Regions from separate parts of the Methylophaga marina genome, predicted to be linked through region 2. Evidence: riboswitches for the same ligand, from Rfam matches in the RefSeq annotation. Region 2 holds a riboswitch; the other holds the start of a gene.

Region 1 (15,681 bases), 1.3 Mb from region 2:
TCCCAGCCATAATGATCGACCAGTTCAGTGACAATGGTTTCGAGGGTGATGCCATGCAGTGGGTTGTTAGGTTGCTGATTCATAAATAGGCTTTTTTCTAGATGTCATTTCAAGTATGAAGTCATGTTTACTTTAAAGCTTAATCATGACGGCTACTGTATGACTTAAGATTAACATTCAAACAATAAACGCGTTGTAATATCTTTTGCTGCCGGCATGATGAAACTAAGTCATTCATAACGCTGGGTTAGGCTAATGTTGTTTTTGCGTATGTGGCTGTGTTCATCTCCACCGTTTCTGCGGTGATAGTGATATCGAATAAAGGTAATGTTGTACAAAGCCGTTCAACGATTAAATTATTTAAACGTTTCTTTTGCTCCAGGGTGCGCCCTTGATGCAGTCTGACAGTCACGTGCAAAAAGTGTGTGTGATGATCGCCGAGCCTAAACGTTTGGTAAGCAATACTGCGTGTTTTGATATGCTCAGGTTTGAATAAAAGAGAATCTATCGCTGCCTGATGAACAGTATTCACTAATGTCTCAGCTGAAGTGATGTCAGCCAGTTTCGTTGAATATTCGATAATACAATGTGGCACCGGAATTCTCCTGGCAGTATCTGTAGAAACGATATGACACCACTAAAAGAAAAGGCCGCTTAAAGCGGCCTTAATAGCAATGACATCAGTTATTTGATAAATAACATCTCGCGATATTTAGGCAGTGGCCATAAGTCGTCAGCCACTTCACCTTCAAGCGTATCAACATGTAAACGCACTTTATCCATCAACTGACGGATATCATTTGCACAGAAGTTCATATGTGCTTCAATTGAATCAAAGTCATGCTTATTTAAAGCCGCTTCAAGTTCGCTGACCGTGGCCAACATAGCATTGGTTTCCTGAGCAATCAGACTCACCACGGAATTATTCATTTCTATTCCCATGTCCGCCATACTGGTATGGGTGACGGACAGTTCTGTCAGATACTGCGATGCGGATGGGTAAATCAGCGTTTTTGCCATCTCAACTACGAGCTTGGCTTCCACTTCAATAGAAAGAATATATTGCTCGGCGTATACCTCAAAGCGGCTTTCCAGTTCGACAGGTGTGAATACACCAGTGCGAGAGAATAACTCACGGATAGCCTCATCACGAAGGTAAGGCAGAGCATCAGCAGAAGTCGGTAAGTTTTTCAGACCACGCACGTCTACCGCCGCTTTGTGCCATTCTTCAGAATAGCCATCGCCACCGAAAACAACATTACCGTGTTGTTCCATTAACTCTTTCAGAACGGCCAGTACTGCAGTGGTTTGATCTTTGCCGCTATCTAATTCAGCTTTTAACTTCTCAGCAGTCCAGTCAAGCGAGTCAGCCAGAATTGTATTCATGGCCACTAAGGGGCCAGATACCGATTGGGATGAACCCACAGCACGGAACTCAAAGCGATTACCGGTGAAAGCAAAAGGGGATGTACGGTTACGATCACCTGGATCACGTTCAAATTTTAGAATTTGTGACAGGCCCAGATCCATCTCGCCACCTTTTTTCGAGGTCGCAATATCACCCGCTTTAATGTCATGGAATACTTTTTCTAACTGGTCACCAAGATAAACCGATAAAATCGCTGGAGGCGCTTCATTCGCACCCAAACGATGATCGTTTGAGGCAGAAGCAATCACTGCACGAAGCAAGGGGCCGTATTTGTGTACACCACGAATAACTGCGCCACAGAATAATAAGAAATTCAGATTATCATGCGGTGTTTTACCTGGATCTAATAAATTACCTTGTGTGGCATTGCTGACCGACCAGTTAACGTGTTTACCTGAGCCATTAACACCAGCAAAAGGTTTTTCATGTAGCAGACACATGAAGCCATGTTTTTTTGCTGTGGCTTTCATCAAGGTCATCATTAATTGTTGATGGTCTGCAGCAATATTGGCTGACTCAAAATAAGGGGCTATCTCAAATTGACCGGGAGCGACTTCGTTATGGTGGGTTTTAGCAGGAATACCTAAGCGGTATAACTGGTCTTCGAAGTCTTGCATAAAGACCTGGACACGTTCCGGGATAGCACCGAAGTAATGGTCATCAAACTGTTGGCCTTTAGCTGGTGCAGCGCCAAATAATGTTCGACCAGCTAAAAGCAGGTCAGGACGTGCTAGAGCAAAATTACTATCGACCAGGAAATATTCTTGCTCAGCGCCACAGCTTGAGTTAAGCGGCGCAATCTCGGTTTCACCCATTAAAGCCAGCACTTTCCTGGCCGCACGATCCATGGCTGAGATGGACCGTAGTAATGGGATTTTCTTATCAAGTGCTTCACCGGTCCATGACATGAAAACACTTGGGATCATCAACGTAGAGCCGTTTTCTGTGTGCATAATGAACGCAGGGCTGGTTGGATCCCAAGCAGTATAGCCTCGAGCCGCATTGGTCATGCGTAAGCTACCGTTAGGGAAAGACGAACCATCAGGCTCGCCCTTAATCAATAAGCTGCCAGAAAATTCTGTAATCGCATTGCCTTCAGCATTGGTCACAATAAAACCATCGTGTTTTTCTGCGGTGATATTGGTCATCGGGTAGAAAATATGAGAGAAAAACTTCACACCTTTAGACAAGGCCCAGTTTTTCATGGCTGCAGCCACAACATCGGCAACGGCTGGATCTAATGGGGCACCTGTTTGAACAGTCTGTTTAAAGGCTTTGAAGGCAGACTTATTTAATGCTTCCTCCATTTTTGCCAGATTGAAAACATCTGTCGCCCAGATTTTATCTATCGGTTCAGATTTGTGAACAGTTGTTTTTTGACGGTTTGTAATGTTTGAAATCGCTTGCAGGCGAGATTCATTTCCACTCATTTTCTATCCCTTAATCGCTGATGATTAATTGTTAATGTGATAAACGCAGTCGCTTTTTGGCGCATCAATTTTATTGATTGCGCATGTAATAGTGCTGTCGTTAGCACGGTTGTATCCCGACGCGAGCATCCCATCGTCTTTGTTTATGTAACACTAAAATAGAAAATAACCATATCAACATATTGATTATCAATATAAAGATCATCAGTGATATGAACGGCACGACATTTAGCGGAAAGGTTTTCAAGCGTGGTCGATATGAGTCTTTATTGAACTATTTAATGTGTGACAGCTATCAATATAGAGCAAATAATTTCAGTTATGAAGACCTATTTTTGTCACATAAATCGTGTATGGCAGAAAGAGATGTTTTCGTTTTTTTCAAACAAATGTTAAAGAAATACATGTTGTTGTCGATGCAAAACATAATGGACGCTAATGAGGCATGGTAGGGAGTCATATATGAATATTGATCTGTCATCTGTTCGAAGCAATGGGACGACTAAACACGCTGCCTCAACAGGCTCATCTCTGGACGCGCGTATAGCGGCTTTAAAGAAAAAGATGGTGGACTTGTTTAATGAGCTCAAAGCATTGTTGAAAAATCCTGGTGAAGATTCCGAAAAGCAAGCAGAAGCCATACAACAACAAATTCAATTACTTCAGCTTCAAATTCAACAGCTGGAAGCCTTGAAAAAACAACAAGAAAAAGCAGCAGAAAAAGATCAAGCCATTGCTACGCCATCCAACACCACGGTCAATTCGTCAGAAGCTACATCGGACACCAAAGTTGGCACTACGATAGACAGTTATAGCTGATAAAACAGTAATCGAGCCGCTAATAAGGTAAAGATAAGGGCGGTGAGTGACTGCAAGATGCGCTGAGCTCGACTGGAAGCAATTAACCACCTACCCATACTGGCTGCAGTCAATGCCATAACGCTGAATATCATCAATGCAGTCAGCATAAATATCAGCCCTAAATAGACAATTTGCCACGATACAGATACGCCTGATGTATCAATAAATTGTGGTAAAAATGCCAGGAAAAAAGCGCTACTTTAGGATTGCTGACATTCATTAAGAATCCGATTCTAAGCAAGCTGAGTGAAGTGTCTAATCTCTTTGTATCAGTCAAAGCTGTTATTACTGGTGTCCTGAATGCACGCCATGCTAGATAGAGCAAATAGCCAGCCCCAATGATTTTTAGCCATACAAATGTCATGGGTGAAGTGATTAACCAGGTAGCCAGGCCAAACACTACCGCCGCAATGTGAATAATCAAACCGCTGCATAAGCCCAGCGTGATGATGAGCCCAGTTCTGGCCCCGTATAATGCTGATTGTGAGATGACATAAAGATTATCCGGCCCAGGTGCAAGGGCCAGTACTATCGATGTCACTATAAACATCATCAAATTATCACTCATCAGCGTCATGATTACTTAGTACTGGAACTCAGATTTAACCAGCTAAATGAGGATTTTAAAAATGTCACTGCTTGCTCCTCAATCACTTCACCATGGGCCATGACAATTTTTTCTGGCTGCCAGTCAATAATTTGCTGCAGATGCTGGCGGGCAATTGGCTTCTTAAACGTTAATCGCCAGTCAATCGGCATCTTGCCGTTAGGGGCTAAAACATCGGCGATTTTAGCGAGCAAGCGCTTGATAGGAGTGAAAGAGTGTGCCTGAAAGTTCTCAATTAAATCGGTCACAATGAGTGTTCTGCTGCTGCGATGAAAAAACACACACTCCTGCATCACCTTTGAGCCTGTAAATAAGAGCTGTGATATGTCATCACGCCATGGTGGAACCCAATCAGCAGTAAGTACACCATTGAAGTGAATATCCGGGCGTTTCTGGCAGACTTGTTCTGTGCCAAATACTAAGGCTGATGGGTAATGCTGTTGCCAGTCTTTTAAAAATAAATGATGTAATTTATTGGGTGCAACCAAATAACGTACTTCACCCAGTGCATCTATTTGTTTAGCTAAATCAGACGTGAATTGAATGGGACTATGCAACCATAGCGAACCATCTGCTAAGCGAATGACGACCATTCGCGTGGTGTATGGGAGGGTATAAAAGCGGACGCTATCACCATCAATGTAGCTTATTTTCTTCCCCAGGCTGTGCATAATTACTCCATGGTTCAAGATGAACGATATCTATGTCATCGCTGATTTCTTCTCAACGTGTTAAGTTCTGATGTGACAGAATATCGCTATTGCGAATCAATTATAGCTGAGGATAAAGCGACCAATGACACTGCGATCAATTTTACGCAAATGGACAGAACGTTATTTCTCTGATGAAGAAGCCGTTATTCTGCTCATTGTTTTAGTGCTGGGCTTTGCTGTGGTTATCTGGTTGGGCGGGATGTTGGCGCCATTTTTTACGGCGTTGGTGATTGCTTTCCTGTTACAGGGGGTCGTGAATATGCTGACCCGCAGGCGTGTACCCAATATGGTGGCGGTAGCCATAGTCTTCCTCGGGTTTATCGGTTTGATGTTGGCTTTGGGCTTTTTATTAATGCCATTGTTGTGGAATCAGTTGGTTAACCTGGTGCAGGAAACGCCTAACATGTTGTCCAATGGTGAGGACTGGCTGGTCAACCTTCATTATCATTATCCTAATTTAATCAAACCTGATGAAATTCAAAGCTGGATTTCCAGCACCGCAAAACAATTCACGGTTTATGGGCAAAGGGCGGTGTCTTTGTCTATTGCTTCGCTGGGTAATGTGATTGGTTTGATTATCTATCTGGTATTAGTGCCTATTCTGGTTTTCTTTATGCTGAAAGATCGGGAAAAACTGGTTGGATTTGTACTGTCATTCATGCCGGAAAAACGTGGGCTGATGAACCGCATCTGGAGTGAAATGGATGATCAAATTGCTAATTATGTGCGTGGCAAAGTGGTCGAGATTGCGATTGTTGGTACGGTGAGTTATGCGACATTCTCATTCTTTGGCTTGCAATACACCGCACTGTTGGCTGTCTTGGTGGGCTTCTCTGTGTTAATTCCATTTATTGGTGCTGCTGTCGCTACATTACCTGTTGCAGCGGTAGCGGGATTTCAATTCGGGCTCACCGAACAGTTTGCTTATATATTGATTGCTTACGGTATTATTCAGGCGCTTGATGGCAATGTGTTAGTGCCGGTTTTATTTTCAGAAGCTGTCAATTTGCATCCTGTTTCTATCATTCTTGCCGTTTTGTTTTTTGGTGGAATATGGGGTGTGTGGGGTGTTTTCTTTGCCATTCCACTGGCAACATTATTAAAAGCCCTGATAACCGCCTGGCCAAGAAGCTTACATGAGACGCCCATACAGAAAAGCCCCTAAAGCTCGTCAAACCGGGCTTGTTGATGGTGAAAAATTGTCAGTAATTGCAGCAAAAACATCAGCGTTGGCTACAAAAGGGCATTTGACTGAGATGAATTTATCTAAAACGTAATCATCATATGCTTATCGTACAAACTTTCTTGACACAGTGGGATAAAAGTCAGCGCAGTGAAGCTGATAAACGACAGCGTTTGCATCAGCCTGACAGAGCCTTGGTGTGTCTTGCTTCAGCAAATACACTAGCGGATGAACGCATTGTGCTGGATATGCATGGTGAGCCTGAGCAGCATAAGCGTATTCAGTTTCATTTAGACACTGAGGATTTTTATATTGACCGCTTTCATTTTTCTCTGACTGAGCGGACATTGGCATATAAAACAGCACAGTCTGCACCCAGGCTGATTTCAGCATTGGAAGAGGGATGGGTGCAGTGTCGATATAATTGGCGTCGCCGAGTAGAACAAAGTGGCTATATCTATTGGCTTTATGAGGATGTTACGCTAAACGCCTGTTTTGTAGATAACTTTAGAGAAGATGTGTTTATGAGACAAGCAGCTGATCACGTCTTCACTGACTTAACATTACCTGCAGAATGAATTGAAGCCTTTAAAAAAGTTGTATATCCGCTTTACCCCACAACGTTGTCACTTGTTTTTCAAAAACTGTTTTATGGCTATTACTTAACATCAGCACTGATCCCAGATCAGATACTTCAGCGTGAAGGTTGTCCATGGTTAATCGTCTATCGACCTCACGGGCGACAGCCTCTTCCGTGCTGATGATGGTGATATTCGGTCCGGCAACCTGTTGTATAACGGCTTTGAGATGAGTGAAATGTGTACAACCAAGGATGAGCGTATCGGCACCTTTATCCAGTAAAGGTTGTATATAACGTTGAACGGTGTTGTATGTGTCCTTATAACTTAACGCTAATGTTTCTACTAAAATCACCAGATCAGGGCAGGGTTGTATTTCAATCCAAGCACCCATAGCGACGCGCTCAGCTAAATCATGAAATGACTGGCTGGTGAGTGTTTTTGCCGTGGCTAACACACCGATGACGCCCGTTTTTGTATTCAATGCAGCCGGGCGTAACCCTGGCTCCACGCCGATAAACGGCAATGAATAACGTTCCCGTAGTGCTTTAATACTGACCAGGGTCGCCGTATTACAAGCGACTACAATGGCCTTGACTTGCCGACGGAGTAACTCTTCGGTAATCGTGACGGAACGCTCGAGGATGTAGGCTTCGCTTTTTTCACCGTAGGGTGCATGCAGCGTATCAGCCAAATAGATGAGATGCTCGTTTGGCATACGTTCTCTAATCTGTTTGGCAATAGGCAAGCCGCCGATACCAGAGTCAAATATACCAATCGGTCTTGCGTCAGCCATGATGAGTTCTGTTTATTATAGAGAATAAAAAATCGACGATTGTACTTGATCTATTCGTAGATGGTGTTAATGGTTAGCGTTGCAGAGCCACAAATTCACCCTGAAACAAACCCACACGGTCAGTCTCAAGTCTTAGTGTCGATACCACAGTAATTCGTGCTTTTCCCATTCGTGCAAAAGCACGTAAAAACTTTTCCCAGTTTTCAGTGATGGGTATGTACGCAGTCGCAGTAAACTCGCCCTTTATTGGCTTTTCATACTCCATCGAGTTTCGTTGAATGACTAGTGTGCAGTCCAGACCGGCGTTATGGAGTCGTGTATTTAATAGTGACCATGCAGATAAGATGGCTAATGTTGAGGCACTGCCACCGAATACGGTTTCATGGTAGTTAATATTGGGCGTCAGGGGGCTTGGAGTGTGACATGGTCATCTGCCAAGGTTGTGACAGAAACCTGCATGGCTGCTGATAAAGGAATGTGTTGATACAGGTACTGCTGTAGTTGTTCAGGTGTCATCGTTTCACTGCTCGGATGGATTGTCAGAATAATAACGTCTTCTCACTAGTTGAAAAAGTCTTTACGCTATCCCTCATATTCAGCAGCCAGTTGAGAAGGTTCACATCACAATGAAAACATCTCTGCAAAGAACACGATGGTCAATTTCTGGCGTATTGTTGCTACTTGCGTTTTATACTGGCGTTGCTTTTGCAGACGACGTTCAGGATGGCATTGCGGCATATAAAAACAGAGATTTTCATACTGCTTATCAAGCATGGCATAAAGCGGCAGAGCAGAATATCGCTGAGGCGCAATGGATGTTAGGCATTATGTTATTAAACGGCCAGGGAGTGAAACAAGACAATGCTGCTGCCTATTCCTGGTTAACCCTAGCCAGTGAAAAGAAACATAAACAAGCCTCCATTGATCGACTAGCAATACGAAACCGATTAACGGTTGAAGAGCTAGCCAAAGCAGATATGTTGACGGCGGCATTCAGAGATAAACAAACCTCAAAAACAGTCATAGAACAGCAAAAAGAACAAGCCTTTCAATGGTTTGAAAAAGCCGCCAGAAAAGGCGATGCTCATGCGCAATACCAACTGGGTGAAATGCTACTCAGTGGCGATGGTGTCAGGCAGGATAACGTTGCTGCCTATTCCTGGTTTAGCTTGGCGAGTCAACAAAACCACCCACAGGCTATTGTGAAACAGGCACAACTGAAAGATGAGTTAAGTGCTAGCCAGATCGAAAAAGCGAATGCTTTGATGTTAACTAACCGTGAAAACCACTCGATTAACGATGCGCCACCTGGATTACCTGAAATCACAGAAAAATCTGACGTTAAGGTTGTTCAGCCAACGTCAGAAGTAATGGCACTATCTACTGTCCAATCAGTGCCTGAAAAGCTAACGGCGCTCACAACCGAAAAGCCTGAAAAGTCTCATAAAGTTAAAGCCGAACAAAAGGTGTCTGATGACAAGCCGCAAGCAGTGACTGTTTATCGTGTGCAGGTAGGGGCATTCAAATCAAGAGAACAAGTTGATATCGCCTTGGCCCAACTAACAAAAAAGCTGCTTTGAAAGGGCAAACATACCAAACAACCATTACCGAACCCGTTGAAGATACTGTTAAGCCAGATTTTTATCGTCTACAGCTGGGTAATTTTGCAGATAAGCCCGAGGCAACAAAACTGTGTCAATTTCTTAAGCAGAACAAGCAGCCTTGTTTTGTTGTTTCCAGCGAGTCAGATAAATAAAGATGATTTATTTAACTTTGCCAGATTTTATAGTGGATTAATTTTTTGATTTCTTGGTAGAGAGGAGACATAAAATACTCAGGACCACCAATAAAATTGCCATCAACAATCAAGCCTGTTCTTTCTAGTCGATGCAGCAAAGCCGCTGTATAAACAGCAGAAATATTATAGCGTTGGCATATACGTTTTTTTGCTTTTTGATTACGCTCAAGAACAATGGTTGATTCTTCTTGAGCTTCTTCGATGCTTAGCTCTTCACTTAGAATGAATAGGATTTCTATTTCGCGAATAGATAAGTCAGAAATGATAGAAAGAGTCTCTTCATACAACGTGGGTGTATTTCGAATTACTTGAGTTTCGATGCCATTAATAAACAAGTTCTCTAAAATAGCTACCTTTTCTTTTGAAATAGCTTTATCAATAGCATCAATGGTTTTAATGAAACATGCAATAAAATCGTCTGATTGGAGTTCATTATCAGTTAAATTTATTTCACCTGTCTCTAATCGTTTAATTAATTTATCAAACTTATTGTTTCTATAAGTTTTTATTACTTTGTCTAGAGCCGTTCTAAGTGCTACTTTTCCGATGCCTGTACTCAATGAATCCATTTTTCATGCCTTTGTTGTGTATGGCTTATTAGCTTACTTATTCTTGAAACAACCTTTTCAGAAGAACATACAACGCGCCCGTGCCGCCATCGTCGATAGTTGCACTACAGAACGCAAGCACAATCTCACTTTGGCGCAGCCAATGGTTCAGTTTGCTTTTTAAGACGGGTTTATTATCACGCGAACCCCAGCCTTTTCCGTGGATGATGCGTACACAGCGGATTTGTTGTTGCTGGCAAAACTCCAGAAACTCAGACAATGATGGTTCGGCTTTGGCAATGGTCATGCCATGTAAATCTAACTCCGCTTCAATGTGGACTTTGCCATTACGTAACTTGCCGAACAGTTTGTGCTGAATTCCTGGACCACGGTATTCAAGATATTCTTCATTACCAACCGTCTCTGGAGAGAACATATCTGAGAAGGTTTCTCCCTGATATTCATCATCCATGATTTTTTGGCGAATGGCTTTAGCAACCGGTTTCGGTTTGTTATGAATCAGACGATTTTGGCGTATACGGGTGGCATCGCGCATTTCCTCTCGGAATAATGCAAATTCATCTTCTTCAGAGTCGTCTTTTTTATTGGCCATGAACCTGATGCTGCCTGCGTGTTTGGAGAAAAAATAGTAGACCATTGTGCCAGATGAGGCTTGTGTAAAAAATCCTTTTTGATTTACCATGCAAAGCACTTGTCGGGGTGCCCGACCGGAATAATCCGGAAAGGCTGAGATGAAACCCGTTGAACCTGAAGAGGCTAGAACCTCCGTAGGAAACAAGCAGGACACCTGTTTTTCCACTCGAGATCCATTTTCGTTTGGTGTCTGTTTTCTTGTTCGCTTTCGCGCAACGATCTCATCTTCCCCGTCGTGGTTTTCATTTAGGGGAAGAAACGTGTCTACACAATCCAATAAAGTTATTAACATTAAAGACCGTAGCGGCATTACGACTGAGCCTTTGGCGGGGAGTGAGAAGTTTTACATCAAAGGTAGTCGCGACGACTTGCTAGTGCCATTTCGTCAGATTCATTTGACTGATACACCAAATGCCAATCCTGAATTGGCGGCTATTCCCAACGAGCCTGTTGTCGTATATGACACATCTGGTTTATACACCGATCCCAAAGCAAGCATTGACATCGAAAAAGGATTGCCGCTCATTCGCCAAACCTGGATTGATGAGCGTGATGATACTGAACAACTAGCTGAGTTCAGTTCAGCCTACACACGTGAGCAAGATGCTCAGGACTTTGATATTCCTTTGTTCGATCATCGTCGCTTACCACGCAAAGCGAAAGCCGGTAAAAACGTCAGCCAAATGCACTATGCACGCCAGGGTATTATCACACCAGAAATGGAATACATTGCTATTCGTGAAAGTATGGGACGTGAAGCGTTAGCCCAGCGTGGTGAGTTACCCGAGAATATGGAACACTACATTACGGCAGAGTTTGTGCGTAAAGAAGTGGCAGAAGGTCGTGCCATTATCCCAGCGAATATCAATCACCCGGAAACCGAACCGATGATCATCGGCCGTAACTTCCTGGTAAAAATAAATGCCAATATAGGTAACTCAGCGACTACCTCCTCAATTGAGGAAGAAGTCGAAAAAATGGTATGGAGCACCCGCTGGGGTGGTGACACCATTATGGATTTATCGACAGGTAAACATATCCATCAAACCCGTGAGTGGATCATCCGTAACTCACCTGTGCCAGTAGGAACTGTACCGATTTACCAAGCACTGGAAAAGGTTAATGGTGTGGCTGAAGATCTGAGTTGGGAAGTGTTCAGAGATACTTTGATTGAACAAGCTGAGCAGGGCGTCGATTATTTCACGATTCATGCGGGTGTGCGTTTGGCACATATCCCACTGACCGTGAATCGCACAACAGGTATCGTTTCACGTGGTGGTTCGATTATGGCAGCATGGTGTCTGGCGCATCATGAGGAGAGCTTCCTCTACACGCATTTCGAAGATATCTGTGAAATCATGAAAGCCTATGACGTGTCATTTTCATTAGGGGATGGTTTACGTCCAGGTTCTCAGGCTGATGCGAATGATGAAGCCCAGCTGGCGGAATTAAAAACCTTAGGTGAATTGACCACGATTGCCTGGAAGCATGATGTACAAGTCATGATCGAAGGTCCGGGTCATGTTCCGATGCATAAGATCAAAGAAAATATGGATCTGCAGTTGGAGTGGTGTCATGAAGCACCGTTCTACACCTTGGGTCCATTGGTGACCGATATCGCACCAGGTTATGACCATATTACCTCTGGTATCGGCGCAGCTATGATTGGCTGGTTTGGCACGGCAATGCTGTGTTATGTCACGCCAAAAGAGCATCTCGGTCTGCCAAATAAAGATGACGTCAAAACCGGCATCATTACCTACAAAATTGCAGCCCATGCAGCGGATTTAGGTAAAGGTCATCCGGGTGCACAAATCCGTGATGACGCGATATCAAAAGCCCGTTTTGAATTCCGTTGGGAAGATCAATTTAATTTGGGTCTGGATCCGGATACAGCACGTGAATATCACGATGAAACTTTGCCACAACCTAAAGCAAAAGTGGCTCACTTTTGTTCAATGTGTGGTCCCAAGTTTTGTTCAATGAAAATTTCACATGATGTGAAAGCGGCCTTTGCTGAGAAATCTCAGGAATTCAAGGAAGGCGGCAGCAAAATTTATCGCCAGGTTTGATGAGCCATTATCTCATCATCGGTAGTGGCCTGATCGGACGCCTGACAGCTTGGCGTCTGATTCGGGCAGGCTATCAAGTGACATTGTTATCGAAAGACGACAAAACCGGTAGCGATAGTGCTGGTTTTGTCGCCGCTTCGATGGTTGCACCATTAACTGAAGCGGTGACAGCTGAACCCTTAGTGAAAACGATTGGTATGCGTTCTTATCAGCTATGGCCTAAATGGCTCAGCGAGTTAGAAGCCCGGGTGTTTTATCAGAATGAAGGCACTTTAGTCGTAGCACATCAGGGTGATAAAGCCGAAATGGAACGGTTTGATAGACGGGCCAAACATGTACTGGCAGACAGTGATTATGTTCAGCTGGATAAAGCGGCACTGAGTTTACGCGAGCCAGAATTAGCTGAACGCTTCGATCAAGCCATGTGGTTTGAAAAAGAATCATGCATTGATAATCGCCAGCTTTATCAGCAATTGACTTCGTTCCTCGAGTTGCATGCTAATTGGCTGATAACAGATGAGATCGGTGAGTTGAATTCGACCGAGATCGAAAAGCTCACACAACGTTATCTGCAGTGTTCAGCAGAAAGCTTTGATGTGGTGTTGGACTGTCGCGGCAATGGCGGTAAAGCAAATTTAGCCGAATTGCGCAGTGTGCGTGGCGAAGTGATTCGTGTATCAGCGCCTGAAGTGAACTTCAAACACGCGATACGATTGATGCATCCACGTTATCCGTTTTACTTGGCGCCACGTCCAAATAACGAGTATGTACTGGGTGCCACTGTGATAGAAAGTGATGATCGCTCTCAGCTAACCGTCAGAAGTGGTTTGGAGTTAATGTCGGCCTTGTACAGCTTGCATAAAGGCTTTGCTGAAGCACGCATTCTGGAAATGGCTGCACATTGTCGACCTGGCCTTCCCGATAATCTTCCCACGATAAGACGAACCGACTGGGGTTACGTTATCAATGGTTTTTATCGACATGGCTATTTGTTTGCGCCGGCCGTTATTGATGATTTATGTCATTTGTTAGCAGGGCAGAGTGGGCAAATACAATTTGGAGCGTTGTATGACATCTAATGTAATCGTACAGATTCAATTCAATGGTGAGTTACTGGATATTGATGCAGAACACACCGTGGCACAGTTTGTTGAAGGTCAACAAGTGCAGGGCCGTTTTGTGATTGTTATTAATGATGAACTGCTACCTAAATCTCGTTGGCAGGATGTAGTGATTCATGATGGAGATCGTATTGATATTGTGTCTCCAATAAGTGGAGGTTGAGATGAAAGCATCTGATTGGCAAGTCTATGGACAAACACTCAGTAGCCGATTATTTATTGGCACGGCGTTATATCCCTCACCTAAGGTGATGATCGATGCCATTAAAGCATCTCAGGCGGAAGTCATTACAGTGTCATTACGACGACAAACCTCTGCTGATAAACAAAGTGGGGATCAGTTCTGGCAAATGATTGAGCAGCTCAACTGCCATCTTTTGCCTAATACAGCTGGTTGTTATAGCGTCAAAGAAGCGGTTAATACGGCACATATGGCCAGAGAGTTATTTGATACCGACTGGGTTAAGCTTGAAGTGTTGGGCGATAGCTATAATTTGCAACCGGATCCATTTGCTTTGGTTGAAGCCACTAAAATATTAATCGAAGATGGATTTAAGGTGTTTCCATACTGCACAGATGATCTGGTGTTATGTCAGAAACTGGCAGAGTTGGGGTGTGAAGTATTAATGCCTTGGGGAGCACCCATTGGTACCGGTCAGGGATTACTCAATCCTTATGCCTTAAAGACATTACGTGAACGTTTGCCAGAAATGACTTTATTAGTTGATGCGGGCATTGGTAAACCTTCTGACGCGGTTCAAGCTCTGGAGCTAGGCTACGATGGCATTCTGTTAAATACAGCGATTGCAGAAGCGCTTGAGCCAGAGACAATGGCTCATGCCTTTGCTGATGCCATCAATGCCGGTCGTTTGGCTTATGAAGCCGGTGTTATGCCTAAACGCGACAATGCCAAACCTAGCACACCCACCTTAGATCAGCCCATTTGGCAACAACATGCCTAAGTATCGGCCGGCAAATAAGGTGATGCCAGCAATACAGAGTGCTTATTTCAAAGCGCGCTCTAAAGAATTATTCACATGAGGTAATACGTGGACGCCACACAGAATCAAAAACCGGCTGTTTTACTGATTGGAGGATTGGATCCCCAAGGTTGTGCTGGCATGTCGGCAGATATCATGACGGTTCTGAATCATGGTTGCCATCCACTCTCATTAATTACTGGCTTAACAGAACAAAGTGCAGAAGGATTAACAGAGTTTGGCCTAGTCAGTCCTGCTAAAGTGAAAGCACAGTTTGAAAATTGTCAGGCAGACTTTGATATTAAAGCGATAAAGATAGGTCTAATTCCACATCTTGAGATAGCTAAATGTATCAAAGATATTCTGAATAAATTTAACGGTCCGGTTATTTTTGATCCCGTACTTGGGAGTACCAGTGGTGGCATGACTGTACCGGAGGATGTCAAAAATTACATCTATAAAGAGATTTTGCCTCTGGTGACGGTGGTGACCCCCAACTTGCCTGAGCTCTATGCGCTCACAAAGCCTGATATCAGTGTAGAGATGGGTGCACAACTACTGCGTCAAGAAGGTGTTGATGTCTGTTTAGTTAAAGGTGGGCATAGCGACAATGCTTTGGCCATAGATTTCGTTTCTTCTACATTAGCTGATTTTTATCTCTATAACGAAAAAACAGCTGTTCAGGTAAGAGGAACAGGATGCGTTATGGCTTCATCTCTGGCTTCACATTTAGCATCAGGACAAGATATACGAGATGCTATGGTATTAGCCAAAGCCTATGTCGCACGTGGCATAAGGCTTTCACACAAAGTGGGGCCATACCAGCTTATCCATCATAGCCAGCAAGATATCGCGTTAGTTGATTTTCCCAAATTGTGTTATCAGCCTGAGTTGATTGGTCAAACATTGGA
Region 2 (15,681 bases):
TGCTTTGTATTTGTTATCACGACGACCCAGGCGGTTATAAACACGCAGAATCGCTTCCAGATAGGAGAGCAAATCCTTTTTCTCAAGGAAAGGTCTGATTTGTTGACCAATGATTGGCGTACGACCTAAACCACCACCGACAAGCACTTCAAAACCGACTTCACCTTCGTGATTTTTAACCAGATGTAAGCCGATATCATGCAATTTAGTGGCTGCACGGTCTTCTTCAGAACCAATAACGGCAATTTTGAACTTACGTGGTAGATAGGCAAACTCAGGGTGGAAGGTTGACCATTGGCGAATAATTTCAGCCCACGGGCGTGGATCTTCTATTTCATTGGCATTGATACCTGCAAACTGATCAGAGGTCGTATTACGAATGCAGTTACCACTACTTTGAATAGCGTGCATTTGTACAGTGGCCAGTTCAGCAAGAATATCTGGCACATCCTCTAACTTCGGCCAGTTCATTTGGAAATTCTGGCGCGTCGTGAAATGCACAAACCCTTTATCGTAACGGCGTGAAACGTCTGCAATTTTACGAACTTGTTGTGAAGACATCAGTCCATAAGGAATGGCAACACGTAACATGGGTGCATGTATTTGGATATACAGCCCGTTCATCAGTCGTAAAGGACGGAACTGTTCTTCAGTCAGCTCACCCGCCAAGAAACGACGTGTTTGATCACGGTACTGCTCTACCCGCTGCTCAACCATCGTTTGATCATACTTATCGTATTGATACATTTAAGCTCTCTAAACTCTAAATACCGGACCCGCTATTATAACCGCCGCGGTATATAACAGGAAATTATAAATACCAATATCTATATTGATAAATTCATTAATACCGCGTCATTACTATCATTTAATGCAACCATGAAATATACGGTTATTGTGTGGCATTGTTGATGACTTTTTCATTGTGCGCGTCATTTTCAGTATTCCATTAGATTTCATCTTGAGACTTCTAGTCAGATGCTTAAGTGTTATCAGAGTGGGCTCTTTGTCATTGATAAAAATCGTTATACTGACGCATTTATCGCTAAACAGGGTTCTTGGCATGTCTAAAGCAAGCCGACAAAAACAGCGTTTATGGCTGGTTATCGCTTTCGGTTTTTTAATTTGGGGGGCCAGTCATTATCAGCCTTACCAGCAAAACGTTAATAAAGTTGATACAGCATCGATATCATCACTTTATCAACAACAGAAAAGTGATGTCTTAGTCGAAGTAAAAGGGACGGTGAGTCGGATTCTATCTGATGATAATAAAGGCAGTCGTCATCAACGTTTTATCATTACCTTGCCGGATAAGCTGACGGTATTGATTGCTCATAATATCGATCTTGCACCTCGCATTGACTCTCTCAACATGGGTGATGAAGTACATATTTTTGGTGAATACGAATGGAATGACAAAGGGGGCGTCATTCACTGGACGCATCATGATCCTGCCAACAAACACCCTCATGGCTGGATTCGCCATAAAGGTCAGCTATATCAATAATGTCTGAGAATCTAACGCGCTGTTATAGCTTTCCGCCCATTGCAGCAACATCTGCAACAATCCTGATCCTCGGGTCCATGCCAGGTGCAGAATCATTGCGTCAGCAGCAATATTACGCCCACCCTCGTAATGGCTTCTGGCCAATTATGCAAAGTCTGTTTGCTATCTCGACATCATTACCGTATCAACAACGCTGCGAACAACTCACCCACCAACACATAGCGGTATGGGATGTATTAAAAGCCTGTGAAAGACCTGGCAGTCTGGATAGTAATATTGCATCAGACTCGATTGAAGCCAATGACTTTAATGCCTTTTTTCGGCAACACCCCAATATTCATTCTGTATTTTTTAATGGTGCCAAAGCTGAGCAAATTTATATTAAATCTGTTCTGCCAACATTAGATAAAATATGGCAAAAAATACCAACAGAGCGCTTGCCATCCAGCAGCCCAGCCCATGCTGCTTTGTCATTAGAAGAAAAACAAACCATATGGCTTGAACAGCTAAGTAGTGTAAAAAAGACTAAGCAATAGAAAAGGGGCGTGTTTCACGCCCCTTTCATTTCAGACTAGATTAAGCCTTTAGTGCAGCTGCTACTCTGGCAGCATAGTCCGGGTCAGCTTTTTCAAATTGAGCCAACATACGTTGCTGAATAGATGCATCACACTGTCCAAGACCACCAGCAATATTGTCTGCTAATTGCTGTTTCTGATCCTCACTCATAATACGAAACAAATTACCCGCCTGCGTGTAATGATCATCTTGACCTGTATCAAAACGATCTAACCAAGCACCAGCCTCTACGGGCATAGCGGGTTCCGCTACACTTGTATCTGGCTTAGGCGCATTATCACGATCATTAGGGAAGTAGTTAGCCCCACTCGTCTGATGATGATTACCGCCAGCAGGACTTAACCCCGCCATCGCCCCATCACGCTGATAATGATTAACCGGACATTTTGCCGCATTAACAGGTAACTGATTGTAGTTCACGCCAACCCGATAACGGTGGGCATCCTGATAAGCTAACAGCCGTCCCTGCAACATTTTGTCAGGTGATGAGCTGATACCGGGTACAAAGTTACTCGGAGCAAAAGCGGCTTGCTCTGTTTCAGCAAAATAATTGTCTACATTGCGGTTAAGCTCCAGTTGCCCGACCTCAACCAGAGGAAATTCATCATGTGGCCATACTTTGGTTAAATCAAACGGATTGATCTCAGCATCACGTGCTTGTTGCTCCGTCATAATCTGTATTTTGGCTGTCCAGCTCGGGAAATCACCGCGATCAATAGCTTCCACTAAATCCTGCTGTGCTCCATGAGGATCAGCCACTGCAGCTTCCTCGGCTCTCAGTGTTTTGATGCCTTGATTAGTTTTAAAGTGCCATTTAAACCAAAACCGTTCGCCCTTATCATTCCAGAAACTATAGGTATGTGAGCTATAACCATTCATATTGCGGTATGAAGCAGGAATCCCGCGGTCAGACATCAAAATAGTCACCTGATGTAATGCTTGTGGGTAATTAGCCCAAAACTCATAAGCCATTCTTGGGTCAGGCACATTAGTACGCGGATTCTTTTTTTGTGAATGAATAAAGTCTGGAAACTTACTCGGATCACGGAGGAAAAACACCGGCGTATTATTGCCTACCATGTCGTAATTGCCCTGCTTAGTATAAAACTTCACAGCGAAACCTCGTGGGTCACGGGCATAATCATGTGAGTCCTGGCCACCACCTACGGTTGAGAAGCGAACAAAGACCTCTGTTCTCTTACCTTCATTCTGTAAGAAATCCGCAATAGTGAGATCTTTTAAGCTTTTTGTGAGGGTAAAGGTTCCGTAAGCCCCGGTACCACGTGCATGGACCACGCGTTCAGGAATTCTCTCACGGTTGAAGTGAGCCAATTTTTCGAAGGTGTAGTGATTGTCATAAGTCAAAGGTCCTCTTGGTCCGACACTGATACTATTATCATCATCAGCGACTGGGGCGCCGGCAGATGTCGTTAAAATTGTTTTGGTCATCGTTCTATCCTTTCTGCTGCAAATCATGTTAGGCAAATCAATTGCACACAACAGAGTCTATGGATTTTCAATAGATTTGTATAATTGTTTATTATTTAATTATTGATTGATAAAATCGATTTATATAATTAATGACACGTCAGTCTAAAACTCATTTCACTGTTGCTTAGACATAAAAAAAGCCAGTCAGCAAATACTGACTGGCTTTCTTGAACCACTTTTTGTGAATTATTTGAGAAGTTGACTCAAATCTTTCGCATCCCAATGAGGGAAATGTTTACGAATGAGTGCATTCAACTCCATTTCAAAGGCAGAGAATTCACCCTCAGCGACCACTTCGTGATTACTTGATACTGCATCTGTAATCATGCCAGCACCAATCGTGACATTGGTCAGGCGATCAATAATGATAAAGGCCCCTGTAGTCCGGTTGCGTTTATATGAATCAAACACAACGGGCTTGTTTAATGAAAACTCACATAAGCCTATTTCATTCAGTTTCAATTCACTGGCTTTAGTGTGCTCAAGTGTGTTGACATCAATTTGATAATCAATGCCCGTTAACGCACCACCCGCATCATTGACACCCACTTTGATGCTGTATTGCTTGTTTGGCAGCAAGGGTTGTTCTGTCATCCACACGACCATCGCTTTAAACTGGCTTGAGACATGTGGTTGGTGATGATTGCTATGCACAAGCATGTCACCACGACTGACATCGATTTCATTTTCTAATGTGACGGTGATCGCTTCGCCAGGCACGGCATGATCCAAGTCACCATCGTAAGTGACAAGCGCCTTCACTTTACTCTCTTTACCCGATGGCAATACGGTGATGTCATCACCCGGTTTTAAGATACCCGATGCCAAAGTACCGCAGTAACCACGGAAGTTCAGATTAGGACGATTCACAAACTGAACCGGGAAACGCATATCATCGAAGTTCGGATCTTTATCTACATCGACGGTTTCCAGGATTTCCATCAGGGTTTGCCCTTGATACCAACCCATTTTCTCACTGCGATTAACCACGTTATCGCCCACCAACGCTGACATAGGCACAAAGTGAATATCTTCCAGTTCTAATTCTCGTGAGAATTCAGTGTAATCATGGCGAATATTATCAAACACTTCCTGACTATAATCCATCAGATCCATTTTATTGATAGCCACAACTACGTGTTTAATGCCTAATAAAGAGGCAATAAAACTGTGTCTGCGAGTTTGTGTTTGTACGCCATAACGGGCATCAATCAGGATAATCGCTAACTGACAACTGGATGCACCTGTCGCCATGTTACGTGTGTACTGCTCATGTCCTGGTGTATCGGCAATGATGAACTTACGTTTCGTCGTAGAGAAATAACGGTAAGCCACATCGATTGTGATTCCCTGCTCGCGCTCGGCTTGCAAACCATCAACCAACAACGCTAAGTCAACCTGTTCGCCGGTAGTACCAGACTTGGCACTGTCACGCGTCACGGCTTCCAATTGATCTTCGTAGATCATTTTCGAGTCATGCAGAAGGCGGCCTATCAGCGTACTTTTACCATCGTCCACGTTACCGCAAGTTAAAAATCGCAACATTTCTTTATTTTCATGCTGCTTCAGATACGCTTCGATGTCTGTGGCAATCAGGCTATCTGATTGATATGAACTTGATTCAGTAGTCATCTAGAAGTAACCCTCTTGTTTTTTCTTCTCCATAGAACCCGCTTGATCGTGATCGATAGCGCGGCCTTGACGTTCAGATGTCGTTGTCAGCAACATTTCCTGGATGATTTCAGGCAAAGTATCTGCAGACGATTTCACGGCACCTGTTAGTGGGTAACAACCCAAGGTACGGAAACGGACTTTTTCCATGCGCGGCTCTTGGCCTTCAGGTATACGCATACGATCGTCATCGACCATGATGGTCAAGCCGTTGTAGTCAACAACCGGACGTTCTGCTGCATAATAAAGTGGCACAATTGGAATCTGTTCCAGATAAATGTATTGCCAGATATCAAGCTCAGTCCAGTTGGATAATGGGAAGACACGGATGCTTTCGCCTTTATTCACTTTACTGTTATAGATGTTCCAGAGTTCCGGTCGCTGTGCTTTTGGATCCCAGCGATGGTTCTTATCGCGGAAAGAATACACACGTTCTTTTGCACGCGATTTTTCTTCGTCACGACGAGCTCCACCAAAAGCGGCATCAAAACCGTATTTCGTCAACGCCTCTTTCAAGGCATCGGTTTTCATAATATCCGTATAGCGAGGGTGATCGAATGGGTTGATACCGGCTTCTTTGCCTTCTTGGTTGGTATGTACAATCAGTTCGAGACCCAGCTCTTTAGCCTTTTCATCACGAAACTTGATCATTTCCTTAAATTTCCAAGTGGTATCGATATGCATCAATGGAAATGGGGGTTTACCAGGCGCAAAAGCTTTCATAGCCAAGTGCAACATGACGGCGGAGTCTTTACCAATCGAATACAGCATTACTGGATTCTCAAACTCTGCTGCCACCTCACGCATAATATGGATGCTTTCAGCCTCCAATTGCTTTAAGTGTGTTAATTGTTTTTCAGTCATTATCTTTCTCGGTTAGTTAGATTTGACATGCAAGCCGCATTCTTTATTTTCAGGATCTTCCCACCACCAGCGTCCGGCACGAATATCTTCGCCCATGGTGATGGCTCGTGTACAAGGCGCACAACCAATACTGGCGTACCCCTCATCGTGTAAGCTGTTATAAGGCACGTCGTAAGCTCTCAAATACGCCCAAACGTTACCATTCGACCAATCGGTCAATGGACTAAACTTTGTAATCCGTGATCATCATCCCACTCTGATACAGGCAGTTCTGATCGTGTTACAGATTGTGAACGACGCATACCCGTTATCCAGGCTTTTTTGCCAGATAGAGCTCTGTTTAACGGCACGACCTTTCTAATACCACAACATTGTTTTCTTAATTCGACACTATCGTAAAAGGCGTTTGGTCCATTATGAGTCACAAACGACTCAACATCCGCCGTGTTAGGGAAATACACCTCTACTTTTTTATCGTAGTGGCTGTTTAATGTTTGCATGAGCTCGTAGGTTTCTTTGGGCAAACGGCCAGTATCCAGAGTGAATATGTCGATGCCTGGCGCATGCTTACAGATTAAATCCATCAGAACCATATCTTCTGCACCAAAGCTGGTCGCCAGCGTTGCAGGCAAATAGTTCTGCTCAATGTCTTTTAACACTGCAATCACAGCATCAATTTTGGCGGCTAAAGCCGGTTTTATTTCACTCATTGTTTTCTTCTCACACGAATTGTTGTGGTTAATCCCTCTGAAGAGGTGATCGCACACTCCTGTCCATCCTGAGACAGACTATTAAATACTTCATCAACCGCATCCCCCGTATTGACAAGCAAATCTACCGATTCCTCTATGGCAATGTGTTTTAATGCTTCACGGGCTTTGATGTAATGCATAGGACAGCCAAACAGGGTCAAATCCACCAACGTTATATCAGACATTTTATGCCCACCAATACCAGTATTACCGCTAATAATGGACGCATTACCTGGTCTGAAATACGCACCCCAAGATGGGTGCCGATAAAAATGCCAGGTAATGAGCCGGCTAATAAATACATCAATAATGTCCAGTCTACTGTACCGACAGCTGAATGCCCGAGCCCTGCAACAAAGGTAAGTGGCACAGCGTGAGCAATATCTGTAGCGACAATTTCTACCCCTCTCAGACGGGGATACAAAAACAATAGAATGACAGCACCAAGCGCACCCGCTCCTACAGATGATAATGTCACCATGACACCTAAAAGCGCACCTGTTATGACCGTAATCATTGCTTTGTTTAGTTCGTTTTCACGAATATCGTAAAGCACACTCACAACGGGGTGGTTTTCCTTGGAGCGTAATAATCTTCCTAAAGGTGCTTTTAATAATAAAGCACTGGATGTCAGGATCAGTGCTACGCCGAGCACTTTAGTAATCAATTCATTATGATTGCCATCATGCATCCCCGTGGCATTCATAAACCATAGAGTAGCTAATGTTGCTGGAATACTCCCCGCAGCGAGGCGCCAGACCACATACCACTTTACGACCCCGTGTCGCCAATAAGACCAAATACCACCGGCTTTGGTGATAGCAGCAAATAATAAATCCGTACCAACCGCAATAGCAGGTTGTATATGAAAGATAAAAATGAGGATGGGCGTCATTAAAGACCCGCCTCCTACACCGGTCATGCCGACCATGATGCCGACAAACAGTCCAGCAAGAAGAAAGCCCCATTCCATCTGTTTTACGCCTTGTATGTTACGAAAATGCTGACAAGTTTACCAAAGGAGAATATTCTATCAATGAATATTATTTACTATCTTTATAAGAAAAACATATATAGATGAAAATTCAGCAATTAAAGTATGTACGTGAAATTGTACGTAGAGGCCTCAGTATCTCGTCAGCAGCGAATGCATTACATGCATCACAACCCGGTGTCAGCAATCAGGTGCAGCAGTTGGAAGAGGAGCTGGGTTTACAAATCTTCGAGCGTCACGGCAAACGCTTGACTGGCATTACGCCTATTGGTCAATCAGTTATCGAGATGGCAGAGCGCGTTTTGCAGGATGTGGAAAATATCCGTCAGTTAGTGGCAGACAGTAAAACAGAACAATCTGGCACCTTGTCTATAGGCACCACACATACTCAAGCTCGTTATGCCCTACCTAGTGCGATAAAAAAGTTCTCTGAACGCTACCCTAATATACATTTGAACATGGTGCAGGGGACGCCGACTGAGGTAGGTGAAATGGCGGCTACCGGAAAGGTTGATCTGGCAATAGCCACGGAAGGCCTGGCTCAATTCGAGTCACTCGCTATTTTGCCATGTTATGAATGGAATCGTTGCGTTGTTGTTCCGCCAGAACACCCCTTATTATCAGTGAAAAAATTGCGACTGGAAGATATCGCCCAATATGAAATTCTGACTTATGTGATGGGTTTTACCGGTCGCGCCAAACAGGATCAGACTTTTATTGAAAAAGGTCTTCATCCCAATGTCATTTTCACTGCTACCGATGCAGATGTGATTAAAACCTATGTCGAGCTGGAGATGGGTATTGGCATTATCGCCAGTATGGCATTTGATCCGGATAAAGACTCCCCGCTTCAGGCATTGGATGCCAAACACCTATTTCCACCGAGCGTTACACATATGGGTATTCGCAAAGGCAGCTATCTTAGAAGCTATATGTACGCCTTTATCGAGTTCTTTGCTTCACACCTCAATCGAGCAGCGGTGGATAAAGCCATTAACCATCAAGGATAAATTCACATTCCCTCAAGGCAAACACCATGCTAACTTAGCACCTTGCTGTAAACAGCAATCAAAATAACTTAAGAGAAATATCAGGATAATAGAATGAAAAAATGGTTAAATTTAATAGTTGTTTCACTGGCGTTTTTGCCTGCACTTGTGTTTGCACACGGTGCGCCTCGCCTCCAAGTTGAAGAGAGCATTGTCATCAATGCTGACCCAGCGACTGTCTGGAAAGCCATCAACGATTTCGGTAAAGCAGAAGCCTGGATTCCCGTTGTTGAATCAACAGAATCTGAGGGTGGTAATGCACCAGGAGCGACTCGCACTCTCACATTAAAAGGTGGCGCCACGATTTCTGAAAAGCTCAAAAAGTATGATGATGAAAAAATGAGCTTTATGTATCAAATTACCGATATCAGTAGTGCTGGAGAAGTTGATGACCATGGTGAAATGCATGAAGTACCAGCGTTTCCTGTGAGCAAATATAAATCATGGGTCAGTGTTGAAGCGACTGATGGTGGTTCAAAAGTCACTTGGTTAGGTAAGTTTTTCCGCGCTTATCACGGTAATGGACACCCACCCAAAGAGCTTGATGACGATACGGCCAAGAAAGCTGTAACGGGTTTATATCAATCCACACTTGCTGACTTGAAAACTAAGTTAGAAAAATAAGTAGATAAAGAAAAAGGCATCTTCGGATGCCTTTTTTGTATGCGCTGCATTCTCTAAACTATGCTGATCCAGACTAAAAAAGATAACAGCCGTGAATGCCTCCATTGAAAAGATCAAATCGCTACTTCAGCAAACCCTAGCAGAGCTTCCTCCCTCTCAACACCATCTGATTGATGAAGTGTTCAAAGAATTATCCACTCTCAGTCAGACTCTGTCTGGCTCTCAGAGCGATGAGCCTCAGCCTACCATCGATAAAACTACGGGTTGTTATCAATTTGAAGGGAATAACGGCTTTTATTGTCCTCACTGCTTTGATAATCAACAACGCAAAGTGTCGACACAACGAATCAATAGCAAACTCCGGATTTGTACCGATTGCCGTAGTAGTTTGAAACGTCTGAATTAAATACCACTGAAGCTGGTAATAATTGCTGCACTCTTTTAAAATAATGCTATCTCACTAGCAGCAATTGTGATGTGAATTTGCCTCGGGGTGGCGAAAGCCTGAGATGCTTCTCATAAAGCGGACCCGACGAACCTGATCCAGTTAATACTGGCGTAGGGACAGGCTGAAATAGATCTTTCTCTACACCGAATTGGTGTCTCTCGATTTATTCCCCTGTCCTTTTTGATTCAAAAAAGGATAACCATGAAAGCAAAAACACTGGCTATAGCCATAACAACGGCTATGACATCTCCCATGATATGGGCTGAAGTGACGCCTGCTGACTTACCCTCCATGATCGTGAGTGCTGACTTTCGTCCGAACGATGCTCATGACACTCCGGTGAGTTTAACCACGATTGATAAAGACACTATTGATTCTCGTGGTGCTCAGCATATCGAAGATGTGCTCAATCTCGCGCCTAATGTCAATGTCTCCAGCGGTGCATCACGAGGACAATATTTCCAAATTCGTGGCATTGGTGAACGTAGTGAATTCCAAGCACCGCTTAATCCGTCTGTTGGTTTATACATAGATGGCATAGATTTTAGTCGCAGTGGCGGTGCGGCTACCTTATTTGATATTGAATCTGTTGAGGTATTACGCGGTCCACAAGGCACCCGTTATGGTGCAAATGGCATGGCTGGCACCATCAACTTAAAAAGCACTGAGCCAACGAATGATTTGAAGATGAAGTTTGAATCAACTCTGGCGACCTACAATACCCATGCAGAAGGCATTGCTGTTGGTGGACCGTTAATTGAGAATACCTTACTAGGACGTTTTTCTGTCCACAGCTACAAATCAGATGGCTTCATGGATAACGATTTTTTAGGTAGAGATAATACTCAAAATCGAGATGAAATTACGGCTAGAGGTCACCTTAAATGGCTTGCTACAGATGACCTAACTATCGATCTTAATGTATTACACTTAAACATTGATAATGGCTACGATGCTTTCACACTTGATAACAGCCGTAACAGCTTGTCAGACCAACCTGGCAAAGATGCTCAAAATACCAATGCCTTTGCTTTAAAGGCCGATTATCGTGCGAATGATAAAGTACAACTCCAATCAAACCTCAGTTATTCAAAATCTAATCTAGAGTACAGCTATGATGACGACTGGTCTTATAAATCACAATTTGATGCAGGACTCGATCCATACAGTGGCTTTGATCAGTATAAACGTAAACGTGAAAATACAGCCTTAGAGTTCAGAGCATTATCTAATGAGAATGGACGAATCTTTGCTGACACTACTGACTGGACATTAGGTGTCTATGTATCAAAACAACGTCAAAATCTGGATCGCACATATTACGAAAATGTTCTTACAAGCGATGCCGTTACCGGATATGTGACAAAAAACAGTTATGAAACTGTTAATACAGCACTGTATGGTCAATTAGATACAGCACTCACCGACAAACTTACGTTGATAAGTGGTCTCAGAGCAGAATATTGGGAAGCTGACTATAAGGATTCAGCAGGTCTTTCCGATGAGCCCGATGATTTGATGTTTGGAGGCAAGCTAGGGCTTGAATATGCTATCAATGAAGATCATATGGCCTTTACAACCTTATCTCGTGGCTACAAAGCGGGGGAATCAACGTTGAACCTAGAATTAGTGATGACTTACGCTCTTTTGATACAGAGTCATTATGGAATCTAGAAGCTGGCTTAAAGTCATTCTGGCTAGACGGTGACTTAATAACATCTTTGACAGCTTTTTATACACGCCGAAGTAATGCTCAAATAAAAAACTCAATCAGTGTACCTAAAACATCTGGACCTGGAACCGATTTTGTTGACTATTTTGTGAATGCTGAAAAAGTTAGGAATATAGGTCTTGAAGCTGAGTTAGATTGGTTTATTAATGAAAAATATCGTGTTATTGCATCATTGGGTCTCCTAGATGCAAAACTGGAAGATTATGAAAACCCTGAATTATTAGAAGAGGGTATCAAATTGAGTGGCAGAAGAATCGCACACGCCCCTGCCTATCAATTTAATCTGGGAGGAGAGTATTACTTTGCCCCAGGCTGGACTTTTAAAGCCAATATGGAAGGAAAGGATGAGTTTTATTACTCAAACAGCCACAATGCAAAATCGCACTCTTATGTTCTCTACAATGCCAGCATCGAATACAAAAAGGATGAGTGGAAAGTCACATTATGGGGACGTAACTTGTTCGATAAAGACTACTATACGCGAGGTTTTTACTTTGGTATCGACCCGTCAAAATCTTATGCTGAAGAAACCTACACTCAATACGGTGATCCACGTGTCGTAGGCTTAACATTAAGTTACGACTATTAATATCTAAAGAGGGCTTTAAAGCCCTCTTTTTTACGAATTAAGGAAGAAGATATGCGCGTCTCAGTTGATATCAGTTTATACCCTCTGACTGAACAATTTGTCGAACCGATTCTGGCTTTCATCAAAAAGCTGGAAGATAACCCAAAACTAAATATTTCACGGAATAACCTAAGCACACAAATCTTTGGTGAATACCGTGATGTGATGGATGCCATGGATAGTGAAATTGAAGCGGTGTTTGAACAATTACCGCACAGTGTGTTTGTGTTGAAAATGATCGGAAACGATCGTTACCACGTAGAAGATTAAACGAGTTCTCTGATGATAGATGCCGCAATCAATGGTCTGCTGGCCTTATCCGCTTGGGAAGTGACCGCCGCATTACTCGGTATGGCTTATGTCATTCTGGCGGCGCGTGAATCACAGTGGTGCTGGCCAATGGCGTTTATCAGTACACTCATCTACACCGTGTTATTTTGGGAGGGTCAGCTTCCCATGCAAGCCCTGCTCAACTTCTATTACATGGGTATGGCGATTTATGGCTTCGTTTTATGGCGACAACATCAGCAAAACAATGATGAGTTAGTCATTCATAGCTGGTCATTGAATGCCAATTTGCAATTCATCGTAGCAGGCGTCGTGATTAGCTTTTTAGTAGCTTATTACCTGGATATCAACCAAGCATCGCAGCGTCCTTACCTGGATGCTGGCATCACCGTATTTTCTGTGATGAATACCTGGTTGATGGCCAGAAAAGTCCTGCAAAACTGGTTTTATTGGATCATTATTGATGCTGCTTCCGTCGTGTTGTATTACCAGACGGGTTATTATGCAACGGTTGTCTTGTTCTCAATCTACACTGTGCTTGCTACCGTTGGTTTCGCCAACTGGATCAAGTTATATCGTCAACATCCACTAACTCAGACTCACTAAATGCAAGCGGTTATTTTTGATATGGATGGGCTGCTGATTGATTCAGAGCCGTTTTGGAAGCAAGCTGAGAAACGTGTATTTTCAGCCATTGGTGTTGAAATCACCGATGCACTGTCTGCCAAAACAATGGGCATGACCACACGTGAAGCCACTGAGTTCTGGCTTGAACATGCAGGCTTGTCGCTCAGTCAGGATTCGATGGAACAAGTCGAAAATGATGTGATCGATGAAGTCGCCTCATTAACAGCTAGCCAAGGTCAGGCTCTACCCGGTGTACATAACTTGCTGGAACAACTCAAACAACACAGACTTAAAATTGGTCTGGCAACTAATGCTCCGGCACGTCTCGTTCCCGTCGTATTAGAACGGCTAGATATCACGGCATTTTTTGATAATTACGTCGCCGATGATGATGTTGAACAGGGCAAACCCCATCCTGCCATTTATCAACTAGCGCTACAGCGCATCAACGCAAAAGCAGATCATACCCTCGCATTTGAAGACTCTGTCACGGGTATGACAGCAGCGATCGGCGCAGGTATCCGTACTGTTGTTGTACCTTCAGCAGCCAATTATCACTTACCACACTATGATGCCGCCGTATTAAAGCTGGAAAGCCTGAATGGTCTGGCACTCAAAGAGCTGCACGATTTATTTAGCTAACATGATCGCTAAGTAAATCAAACAACGGTGGCTGCTCCAACCATTGCTTCAGCTTGCTCTCACCCAAGACATTCATCAAAAATAACAATACGCGGTAACTCAGACGACAAGCTGAAAGGTCAGGAATGGGTTGATACTGTGTGTATATTTCGACAAAAAGCTTGGCATGTTGTGGGCTGAGTAAATATTCCAGTAACACCCACTCGAGTTCACGCGGCGCTCTGACAAAGGCATCTAAATCCAAGACGGCTATGGTCCCATCATCACACTGACGCAGTTGATCCCAGCGAAAGTCTGGCATGATCGGCACAAACTGCTCTGGTGACAGTGTTCGACATTGTCCATAACTCATTTTTAGTATGTCAGCTGGGATCGGAATACCATTGCGATCTGATAATAACTGAATGGTCTGTTCCAGCCTTATAGGCCAATCATTTGCACTAAATATGGGCTTTTCAATGCTGCCCCATTTTGTAGATAGGTGTTGATGTAATTTGCCCCAGTGATGGGCAAGCTGAGTTACAGTAGTGTTATCGATCTGATTTGCACTCAGATCCACACCTTCAAGATAACGAACCAAGACATAATGCCCAGCCTGTTCAGCTACCACCTCAGGAACGGCAAACCAGCCCTCGCGTTGCAGAAACTGACTGATAGATTGCGTGCGCCCTAAAGAGTTTGGAAAGTCGAGCTGAAACAGATGGTTTATTCCCAGCCAAAACATGGAGTCTTGCACTCGTTGCTGATGGCAGACCTTTAAGATCATCTTGCCATCCGCGGTGTCACACTGCGACAGCTGATGGGTACTATCAGGAAATTGTGCATCCAAGGGTAATGCCGGTGCATGTAACACCGGCAGACTTTCTTGCTGCTGTCGGCTCAGTTCAGGGTAGGAATACATCTAACAACACAACTTTACCAAGGCAATATTTCACCATTCGTGTGCCAGAAGGTGCCACTGGTTTCGAGTGATAATTCTTCCATACGTTGGATAAGTCCTGCTGCTGATTCATCGGGATCAATCAAACCACCATGGCCGGTCATATCAGTACGTACCCAGCCTGGATGTAAAATAGCTAAAGCAATGCCCTTGGGTTTCAAGTCAACCGACAGAGATTTCCCGGCAGCGTTCACGGCTGATTTAGACATGCGGTAGGCATAACTTCCGCCAGAATCATTATCATCAATCGAGCCCATACGGCTAGTAATAATGCCGACTTTACTACCCTGACCCAAGTGCTTAAGAAGTGCTTGAGTGGTCAGTAAGGGGCCAAGACTATTCACACGATACATTCTGACAAAGTCATCAATCGCCTCTTCATCTATTTGCCCAAGCCCAATCCCACCGGCAATACCGGCATTATTGATAAGCCAATCTATTTTTCTACTTCCTAATGACTCAGCCAGTTTAGCCAAGCTTTTCGGCTGACTCACTTCCACATCCTCAATGACTTCTACATTTAAGGCGTTTAATTCAGATGAAGCTTTGCGGCAGGTTGCAATAACATGCATCCCTTTTTCTTTAAGCTGACGGCAGAGTTCCAATCCAATCCCGCGGTTACTTCCGGTCACTAGTGCTGTTTGCGTCATTATTTGCCCTCCTTTTTTAGTTGCTGCATTTTTTCTTTTGATGGATTACTGACCACGCCCTCTTCCGTCACAATGGCATCAATTAACGATGCTGGCGTGACATCAAATGCCGGATTCGAAACAGGCACCTCTACCGGCGCAATGACATGCCCACCTATTTCTGAGACTTCAGAACTCATGCGTTGTTCAATCGGAATC

The links. Region 2 has a riboswitch for thiamine pyrophosphate ahead of QUE24_RS04895 (TonB-dependent receptor). Riboswitches for the same ligand answer to the same signal wherever they lie in the genome.
Region 1: it holds a riboswitch for thiamine pyrophosphate, as region 2 does, so the genes downstream of both, thiC (phosphomethylpyrimidine synthase ThiC) here and QUE24_RS04895 (TonB-dependent receptor) in region 2, are expected to answer to the same signal.

The regions. Positions count from the first base shown of each region.
Region 1 covers NZ_AP027741.1:2,778,278-2,793,958, forward strand. Annotated here, with positions in the region: gene QUE24_RS14050 (VF530 family protein) at 1-83, opposite strand, end outside; gene QUE24_RS14055 (5-carboxymethyl-2-hydroxymuconate Delta-isomerase) at 248-595, opposite strand; gene QUE24_RS14060 (glutamine synthetase III family protein) at 685-2,859, opposite strand; gene QUE24_RS14065 (FlxA-like family protein) at 3,322-3,678, shown strand; gene QUE24_RS14070 (hypothetical protein) at 3,669-3,827, opposite strand; gene QUE24_RS14075 (LysE family translocator) at 3,839-4,288, opposite strand; gene QUE24_RS14080 (DUF4336 domain-containing protein) at 4,300-4,998, opposite strand; gene QUE24_RS14085 (AI-2E family transporter) at 5,123-6,205, shown strand; gene QUE24_RS14090 (hypothetical protein) at 6,325-6,801, shown strand; gene murI (glutamate racemase) at 6,812-7,597, opposite strand; gene QUE24_RS14100 (YiiD C-terminal domain-containing protein) at 7,671-8,003, opposite strand; gene QUE24_RS14105 (YiiD C-terminal domain-containing protein) at 8,000-8,113, opposite strand; gene QUE24_RS14110 (SPOR domain-containing protein) at 8,224-9,177, shown strand; gene QUE24_RS15885 (SPOR domain-containing protein) at 9,174-9,353, shown strand; gene QUE24_RS14115 (hypothetical protein) at 9,365-9,964, opposite strand; gene QUE24_RS14120 (Smr/MutS family protein) at 10,002-10,556, opposite strand; TPP riboswitch at 10,650-10,755, shown strand; gene thiC (phosphomethylpyrimidine synthase ThiC) at 10,858-12,669, shown strand; gene QUE24_RS14130 (FAD-dependent oxidoreductase) at 12,669-13,748, shown strand; gene thiS (sulfur carrier protein ThiS) at 13,738-13,953, shown strand; gene QUE24_RS14140 (thiazole synthase) at 13,955-14,752, shown strand; gene thiE (thiamine phosphate synthase) at 14,840-15,681, shown strand, end outside.
Region 2 covers NZ_AP027741.1:949,595-965,275, forward strand. Annotated here, with positions in the region: gene QUE24_RS04830 (nitrite/sulfite reductase) at 1-747, opposite strand, end outside; gene QUE24_RS04835 (DUF3465 domain-containing protein) at 1,064-1,507, shown strand; gene QUE24_RS04840 (DNA-deoxyinosine glycosylase) at 1,507-2,043, shown strand; gene QUE24_RS04845 (catalase) at 2,084-3,532, opposite strand; gene cysN (sulfate adenylyltransferase subunit CysN) at 3,761-5,206, opposite strand; gene cysD (sulfate adenylyltransferase subunit CysD) at 5,207-6,109, opposite strand; gene QUE24_RS04860 (phosphoadenosine phosphosulfate reductase domain-containing protein) at 6,122-6,328, opposite strand; gene QUE24_RS04865 (phosphoadenylyl-sulfate reductase) at 6,325-6,819, opposite strand; gene QUE24_RS04870 (sulfurtransferase TusA family protein) at 6,816-7,046, opposite strand; gene QUE24_RS04875 (sulfite exporter TauE/SafE family protein) at 7,034-7,834, opposite strand; gene cysB (HTH-type transcriptional regulator CysB) at 7,939-8,865, shown strand; gene QUE24_RS04885 (SRPBCC family protein) at 8,959-9,528, shown strand; gene QUE24_RS04890 (hypothetical protein) at 9,620-9,934, shown strand; TPP riboswitch at 10,008-10,111, shown strand; gene QUE24_RS04895 (TonB-dependent receptor) at 10,178-11,650, shown strand; gene QUE24_RS04900 (TonB-dependent receptor domain-containing protein) at 11,602-12,297, shown strand; gene QUE24_RS04905 (YkoF family thiamine/hydroxymethylpyrimidine-binding protein) at 12,349-12,606, shown strand; gene pnuC (nicotinamide riboside transporter PnuC) at 12,619-13,230, shown strand; gene QUE24_RS04915 (HAD family hydrolase) at 13,231-13,893, shown strand; gene QUE24_RS04920 (hypothetical protein) at 13,886-14,794, opposite strand; gene QUE24_RS04925 (SDR family oxidoreductase) at 14,809-15,483, opposite strand; gene mtnA (S-methyl-5-thioribose-1-phosphate isomerase) at 15,483-15,681, opposite strand, start outside.